Regions from separate parts of the Rummeliibacillus sp. JY-2-4R genome, predicted to be linked through region 2. Evidence: riboswitches for the same ligand, from Rfam matches in the RefSeq annotation. Region 2 holds a riboswitch; the other holds the start of a gene.
What was found. Region 2 has a riboswitch for preQ1 ahead of ACWV26_RS01680 (QueT transporter family protein). Riboswitches for the same ligand answer to the same signal wherever they lie in the genome.
Positions count from the first base shown of each region.

Region 1: it holds a riboswitch for preQ1, as region 2 does, so the genes downstream of both, ACWV26_RS08390 (VUT family protein) here and ACWV26_RS01680 (QueT transporter family protein) in region 2, are expected to answer to the same signal.

Region 1 covers NZ_CM132623.1:1,729,570-1,733,985, forward strand. Annotated here, with positions in the region: gene ACWV26_RS08380 (ribonuclease H-like YkuK family protein) at 825-1,358, opposite strand; gene queC (7-cyano-7-deazaguanine synthase QueC) at 1,563-2,219, opposite strand; gene ACWV26_RS08390 (VUT family protein) at 2,235-2,768, opposite strand; PreQ1 riboswitch class I at 2,936-2,980, opposite strand; gene ACWV26_RS08395 (aldehyde dehydrogenase family protein) at 3,273-4,416, shown strand, end outside.
Region 2 covers NZ_CM132623.1:335,446-339,861, reverse strand. Annotated here, with positions in the region: gene ACWV26_RS01690 (ABC transporter permease) at 1-682, opposite strand, end outside; gene ACWV26_RS01685 (ABC transporter substrate binding protein) at 700-1,707, opposite strand; PreQ1 riboswitch class I at 2,015-2,059, shown strand; gene ACWV26_RS01680 (QueT transporter family protein) at 2,065-2,553, shown strand; gene ACWV26_RS01675 (long-chain fatty acid--CoA ligase) at 2,637-4,235, opposite strand.

The DNA of each region.
Region 1 (4,416 bases), 1.4 Mb from region 2:
TGAATTTTTTGACTCTACTAGTCCCCTACAGAATATAACATCATAATATTAAGATAGTGTTTATATTTTGTTAATTATACAAAAATTGTATTTTATACCTATACAGGCGTTGGTTTCCTAGTAGGAAATACTTGAGACTGTCAAGGGATGTTTTTGGGTTTTGAATGTGATTGTAGGTATTTTTACACAATTGAGTATTTAGGATTATTCAATATAAATTTACTAAATGTGGTTCTATATAAATCTATTGTTAGATATCAACACAGCTTGCTCAGATATAAAAGCAATATACTTTTGACTCAATGAAAAATTTATTTTGTATCAGATTTAAATTTTTCTAGGTATTTCTTATTGAAAATGATAGATATTGCCATAATACTATGAAGTAGAACAAATGTTTGGTATAATTCTATTAAGATAGATGGAACTAGTAGGGGGATTGAAAAAGACAAAGAGGCTTTATTCGCAGACTAACTGCGTCGCATCTTCATATTTTGTCTGCATGATTATTTGCATGGAGACTTGGGAGGTGGTGCGATTGACGGTAAGTGAGGCATTGATGTTTGCTATATCCTTTGGAACATTAATCGTTATGATTCTTTCGTTTAACCAAAAAAAATAACCCTTCCAAGTTTAAAACTACGGATGGGTTACTTATACCTTTAAGTCAGTACCCCAAAAAGGGACCAACTATCGATTTATTGGACCATTTAATAGGCGAATATTAGATGGTCCTTTTCTTATTAGTATATGGTGGCTCAGGCTCTTTTTCAAGTTTTTAAGAGTAGTTTAAATGATTTTGTTCGTATGCGAAGTTGTTCTATCTATCTTGTATACCGATTCGCATAATGAGAGGCCACAAACGCATTTGGTTTTATTTTAGGCTCCACTCCTATGGATTCTATGCGTGCTACCATCTCTTGTACAAATTCCCTTGTTTTGTTTCGTTTGCCTGCTCCAATATCGATATGACCTTCCATAGTAAAGGAGGATCCTTCATAGATGTACGGAAGAACAATATCAATCAAATATTTTTTCTTTTCTTCAGTGAACATGGAGACAATTTCTTCTGTATAGGAAAGCTCCAAAGAAATCCGCTCATGTAGATGAAGCATTTTCCTAGGTATAATGATTTTTCGGATGCAGGCCCATACCCCATGACTCTCATTCAAAATCACGATTCCGGTGATAAATACGGTAGTTGTTTTATGAACTTGCGAATCGGTGCCTACAATAAGTCGGTAATTTCCTTTAGGATCTCCCCTCATGAAGTCAACAATATGATGGAATACGTCTTCAAATGACATATTTTTTTCTTGCAGATTTTGAAAAGGATTGTACTGAATTGGATTACCCATCTGTCACCGCTTCTTTCCTTATTGGAATAGAATTGCTTATGATATTATATTTAAATATATTTAACGCGTGCGGGAGAAATGACTCTGGTATTGTTTGCGATTTGTAAAGATATTTACATTTGAAGTAGTCCAGGCATAATTTTGCACTAGTTTCCTATGGGGAATTAAAAAAGATGCTGACCTCAGGAGATCAGCATCTGTATATTATTTTGATTTTGTTGCCATATACCGTTCATATCCGTTCGAACGCAGTTCACATGCAGGGCACTCACCGCAGCCATCACCTTTAATCCCGTTATAGCAAGTCAGAGTTTTGGTACGGACATATTCTAATCTGCCAAGTTCATCTGCTAGTTTCCAAGTGTCTGCTTTGTCTAACCACATCAAAGGCGTATGAATCACTAAATGTTCATCCATCGCTAAGTTCAATGTAACATTTAATGATTTCACAAAATCATCTCTGCAGTCTGGGTAGCCACTAAAGTCGGTTTCACATACACCTGTAATGATATGTTTCGCACCAATTTGATTGGCTAAAACGCCAGCAAACGAAATGAATAGTAAATTACGTCCGGGAACAAAAGTGGAAGGTAACTCTCCATCTTCACCAGCTTTTACTTCGATATCGTCACGAGTAAGAGCATTTGGCGCTAATTGATTCAATAAAGACATATCTAAAATATGATGTTTGACACCTAAATCATTGGCAATTTCTTTCGCACAATCAATTTCTGTTGCATGTCGTTGATTGTAGTTAAAGGTTACTGCCTCAACCTCTTTAAATGTTTTTAGAGCCCAAAATAAACAAGTGGTACTATCTTGACCACCACTAAATACAACAATCGCCTTTTCATCTTTCAACATAATATTTCACCCTTAATTTGCAAATTCTGTTTTCGTTAATTTCGTAAACTGAAGAACAAGTACTCCTAAGAATTGCATGATAATTTTAATAATAATTTGACCTAAAATCGCCATCCAAACTGCATCCCAAGGAACAAATCCAGCTCCAATTGGTGATAATCCTAAGATTACAAATACAGTAGAATCCAAAATACCACCCACAATCCCACTATAAAGAATACGCATGCTAATGGATGATTTTATGCGTGAATAAATTTCCGTATCCGTTGTCTCAGAAATAGCAAAACTTACGGCGCTAGCAAAAACAATCCATAGTGTATCACCAAGCAAGTAACTTGAAATCGCAGAAAGTAATAAGGCAAGGCCTATAAATAGATAGGTTGTTTTCTTTCCATATTTATTTTGAACCAAATCCCGCAAGATAAAAGTTGCCCCAATCAAAAATGACCCATAAGGAATAATAAACACACCTAGTTGTAAAGGTGCAAAGCTAGCTGTAATCACATTTGCCAGAACAATTGCACAAAGATAGAAAAATACTGTCATTAAAAAAACTCCTTTAAATAGTGATTTCTTTCATTTACTAAAAGAATCAAACAAGTTATGTAACAAACAGATCACTATTTAAAAATACATATGTACATCTCCTCTCTTATTTCTAAAAACAAGAAGGATTCTAGCAAAATAAAAAACTATATCGCTAAAAATATAGTTTATCCCTAGTTTTTTATAGAGGGTTGATCTAGAACCTCTCTTACCATTAGTAAAAGTTTATTCAATTCATTAGCAATAGTAACACACTTTTGGGCATTTGTTTAATTTATTTTTTATTAATATCTGCAAAACTTAATCCGAAACTGGTACTGTCATAATTCTAATTAAACTATTTTACTATTCATACTTTTTCAGCGGTTTAAGCAACACCCTACATCAATAAATCTACACAGATGTAAGTCAAAATTTGTCCAATTTATATACCGTTCTAAAAATAATTAAAAGGTCAATTGAATATAGTGGAATTGAATATCAAAACAATGGAGGGATACACAATTGGAAAAAATATTAAATTACATTAACGGTGTATGGTCTGAAGGCTCTACTGGTAAATTTATCCCTGTTGTAAATCCAGCAAATGGACAGGTTTTGGCTGAAGTTACTCAATCTACTATTGAAGATGTGGAAAAAGCAGTCAAAGCTGCGAAAAGTTCTCAAAAACTTTGGCGTTTAGTTCCTGCTCCTGAACGGGCAGAAATTTTATATAAAGTAGCTCATCTATTAAGAGAAAGAAAAGAAGTGATTGCTCAAATCCTAACAAGTGAGATGGGAAAAGTCATCGATGAAGGTCGTGGCGAAGTCCAAGAAGCAATCGATATGGCTTACTATATGGCGGGAGAAGGGCGTCGTCTATTTGGTGACACAATCCCATCTGAATTACGAAACAAATTTGCGATGAGTGTTCGTGTTCCAATTGGTGTTGTAGGGATTATTACACCATGGAATTTCCCAATTGCCATTGCTTCATGGAAGTCACTTCCTGCACTTGTTTCAGGTAATGCAGTTGTTTGGAAACCTGCAACAGAAACGCCAATGGTTGCACAAGAATTTGTCAAAATCTATGAAGAAGCAGGGCTACCCAAAGGACTGATTAATTTAGTGAATGGTTCAGGTAGCGTAGTTGGCAACGCAATGGTCGACCACCCAGAAATTGATCTCATTTCATTTACAGGCTCCAACGAAGTAGGAAAGCAAATTAACGGACGAGCTGGTGCATTATTAAAGAGAACTTCACTTGAAATGGGTGGCAAAAATGCGATTACGGTGTTGGCAGATGCTGACCTTGATTTAGCAGTAGAAGGCATCCTTTGGGGCGCATTTGGTACAGCAGGCCAGAGATGTACAGCTACAAGTCGAGTAATCGTTCAACAAGAAGTGAAAGAGCAACTGGAATACAAACTAATTAGTCGCATTCAAGAATTGAAAATGGGCGATGGCTTGGATGAGTCCGTAAAAGTAGGCCCAGTGATTAACCGTTCATCACTTGAGAAAATCGATGAATATGTGAAAATCGGCCAAGATGAAGGTGCAAAACTACTCATTGGCGGAAAAATTGTAACTGAAAATAATTTGAACAAAGGAAACTTCTATGCCCCAACAATCTTCACCAATGTAACACCTGATATGAGAATCGCAAAAG
Region 2 (4,416 bases):
CGATTAGTGCACCAGATAACGCCACTAATCCATTGGATAAACCTAAACCTAAGATGGTCAATGTGTCTGTATTGGCTGAAAAACTGCGAATCATTCTATCGTTATCACCTGTTGCACGAATTGCTAGGCCCATTTCGGTTTTTAAGAACCAGTCGAAGATAATTTTAATCGCAAAAGTTAAGATTAGCATGATGAAGATGATACCCCAAGTTTTAGGTACATTTTCTACTCCCATGCTTGATAACATGCCATTTAACGCTTTGTCTAATCCAAGTTTTTCCCAAAACCCATTGAATAAGGTGAATATTGATTCTGCGTTTGAGAGTGGAATATTTGGACGCCCAACAGCCGTATCTGTTGTCATCCCCATAATTCTCAAGTTAATGGAGTATAAAGCGATCATCATTAATATCCCGGATAAAAGTGAGTTGATTTTGGCTTTCGTATGAAGAATTCCCGTAATTGAACCGGCAACAAAGCCAGCTACAGTTGCACATATTGTTGCGATAATTGGGTTGTATCCTAATGTAATCATCGTTGCTGCTGTTGCGGCGCCTGTTACAAAGCTACCGTCTACTGTTAAATCAGGAAAATCTAACACTCGGAATGTTAGATACACTCCGAGTGCCATTATTGCATAGATGATCCCTTGCTCCACAGAGCCGAAAATTGCTATAAACATATAGAATCATCCCCTATCTAGTCGACTGTTTCTGCTTTCCATTCTTCTTTGATGTTTACGCCGATTTTGTTCGCTGTTGTTTTATTAATTTCTAGTTTTAGGTTTGCTGGATATGCAACTGGGATATCTGCAGGTTTTTTACCGTCTTTTAAAATTTCCACAGCTTTTTGTCCTGCTTCATATCCAATATCATAGTAGCTAAATCCATAAGCCCCTAAGCCGCCGCGTGCCACTGAATCAAGTTCTCCTACCATTACAGGAATTTTCTTTTCATTTGCAACATCTAAAACGGATTCAAGAGCTGAAACCACTGTGTTATCTGTAATGATGTACATGGCATCTACTTTACCTACTAATGATTCAGTCGCTTGTTTTACTTCCGCTGAAGTAGCAGCTGAAGCTTCTACTATTGTAATGCCCGCATTTTTTGCTTCTTTTTTCGCTGCATCCACTTGTACTCGTGAGTTTTGCTCACCTGAGTTGAACACCATACCAACTTTTTTGGCATTTAGTTGTTCACTTAAGAATTTAATTGTATTAGGAATTGCATCTGGATGAGTATCCACTGTTCCTGTTACATTGCCACCTGGTTTTTCCATTGATTTTACAAGTTCAGCACCAACTGCATCCGTTACTGATGTGAATACAATTGGAATATCAGTAGTTGCTGCTGCTACCGCTTGAGCGCTTGGTGTTGAGTTAGCAAAGATTAAATCAACTCCACTACCTACTAAGTTATTTGCAGCTGTTGTATTGACACTTTGGTCACCTTGTGCGATTTCAGTTTGATAATCAACTTTTAAGCCTGCATCTTTAAGTGCTGCTTTAAATCCTTTAGTTGCCGCATTTAAAGATGGGTGCTCAACTATTTGAGTAATACCAATTTTATATGTTTTTTCATCTGTAGCTCCACTTGTTTCTTTGTCACTTGATTTTGATGAATCTGCTTTACTACCACATGCAGCTAGAGCTAGCACGATGATTGCTGTCATTAAAAGCAATAAATACTTTTTTGTCTTCTCCATAAAAATCCCCCTCATCTTTCGATAAACTCACATTCTACTATTGTTATAACTAATTATTGTTATATTACAAAAGTCTTATCAAATCGTCAATAATATTATGAATCTTCTAATAACTTTATTTACTTAAAGTTCAGTACTTTAAAGCGCTAAATCACCAATCTATAAAGGTTTATGCAAACCACCATTTAAATGTGACAATTTTTCGAATTATTTTTTAATAAAGACTTCTGTTGTTTTATTTCCTTATTCATTAAGGAAAGTTTGACATTCTTCTGTAATACATATAGAATAATTAATTGTTTTCTAAAATAACGTGGTTCGAAACCATCCCACGTAAAAAAACTAGGGGGTTAAAAAATGAAAGTTAAATCTTTGACAGTTAGTGGAATTATTGCTGCACTATATATCGCTGTATCACTGCTCATTGCACCATTTGGTTTTACGAATATACAATTCCGTATTTCAGAAATGTTCAACCATCTTGTGGTTTTCAACAAGAAATATATGCTTGGCATTGTAATCGGCGTATTCATTACCAACCTTTTCTCACCACTAGGTACATATGATTTAGTATTTGGTGTGGGTCAGTCAATTGTCGCATTAGCGATTACTATCTTCTCCACTCGCTTTATTAAAGGAACTCTAACACGCATGATTTTCAACACAATCGTTTTCACTTTTACAATGTTCTTAATAGCGATTGAGTTACATCTTGCTATTGACTTACCGTTCCTATTTACTTGGTTCACTTGTGCAGTAGGTGAATTCGTGGTAATGGTTGTCGGCATTCCTGTTATGACTGCTTTAAATAAACGCATTAATCTTAGTAAATTAATAGAAGATTAGTCTTTATTCTTGATATGCAAAAAGAGCATTTCAATGTGTAAATTAACATTGAAATGCTCTTTTTTAATATTGCTTCCTATTATTTATTTTTTAACTAGATCCTCGCGTAGCTTTGCTTTCAGGAATTTACCGACAGAGGTTTTTGGAATTTCTTTTAAAAACACTACATCATCTGGTACCCACCATTTAGCAAATTGCCTCTCTAAATAAGTCAGTAATTCTTTTTTTGTTGTTTTGTATCCTTCTTTTAAAACGACACATGCTAATGGTCGTTCTTGCCACTTTTCATCTGGAATAGCTATGACAGCTGCTTCAAAAACTGCTTCATGTGTCATCAAAGCGTTTTCAAGATCAACAGAGGAAATCCACTCTCCTCCACTTTTAATCAGATCTTTTACACGGTCCATTATTTTAATATATCCTTCTTTAGTGACTGCAGCGATATCACCTGTATAAAGCCAACCGTTTTTGAATGCTTCTGCCGTTCTTTCATCATTATAGTATTCATCTGCAATCCACGGCCCTCTAATGATTAGCTCTCCCATCGTCCTGCCATCCCATGGAACTTCCCCGTCATCATTCACAACTCGTGTCTCAACCAATGAAACAGTTAACCCTTGTGTTGCACGGATATCTAGCTTTTTCTCTTTAGACCAATTCTCCATTTCAGTAGTATAAGTTGATAGACTTACGATGGGCGTAGTCTCTGTCATGCCGTACCCAACGATAAATGGCACTTTATACTTTTCTTCAAAAATCTGAATCAATCCTTTCGGAGAGGCAGAACCACCACATACAATGGTCCGTAACGAAGAAATGTCTCTAGGTTTTTCTTCTAACTCTTTTAATGCGCCTAGCCAAATCGTTGGGACTCCAGCGGTTAATGTCACTTTTTCTTGCTCAATTAAATCTAGTAATAATCCAGGTGTAAACATTGGGCCTGGCAATACTTGTGTGGTTCCGAAATTTACTGCAGCAAATGGCATTCCCCATGCGTTTACATGGAACATTGGTACAACAGGCATTACTACATCATTTTCCCGAATTCCGAGCGAATCTGCTAAACCTAGTGCAATACTATGGAGCACTAAACTACGATGTGTATAAACAACGCCTTTTGGGAATCCTGTAGTTGCACTTGTATAGCACATTCCTGCTGGCATATTTTCATCTAAATCTTCAGGGAACTCGTAATCTCCAGCTTCTGCTAATAATTGTTCATATGAATAGACATTTTGCAAATTGGTTTTGGGCAATTCTTGTCCATCTTGCATAACAACAATATATTTCACTGTTTTTAATAATGGGATTGCTTTCTCTACTAATGGGAATAAATCTCCATCAATCAATAATATTTCATCTTCTGCATGATTGATAATATAAATTATATGCTCAGGAGATAGGCGAATATTGATCATGTGCAAAACTGCACCTGCACAAGGAACAGCAAAATAGGCTTCCAGATGCCTATGATGATTCCATGCAAATGTCCCCACTTTTGTCCCGCGTTTCATTCCTAGCTTTGTTAAAGCATACGCTAACTTTCTAGTACGTTGCCCAAATTCTTTATAGGTAATACGGTGAATCGTATCTTCTGCCGTTCTTGAAATAATATATTTATTTGGAAAATAACGCTCAGCCCTCTTTACAAAATCCGTTAATACTAATGGTATCTGCATCATATTTTTCTCAACTCCCTTGTTTGTATTCATCAACTTCAGAATCCAAATACGTCTTTCTAATATTTAGTGGACTTAAAAAATATTCACGTTAGATTACTATAAAAGCTTCTATTAACCCAATTACTATGTATGACTTTCTATTCAAAAATATGACACTCAACTATAATAAGGAAATCATTTT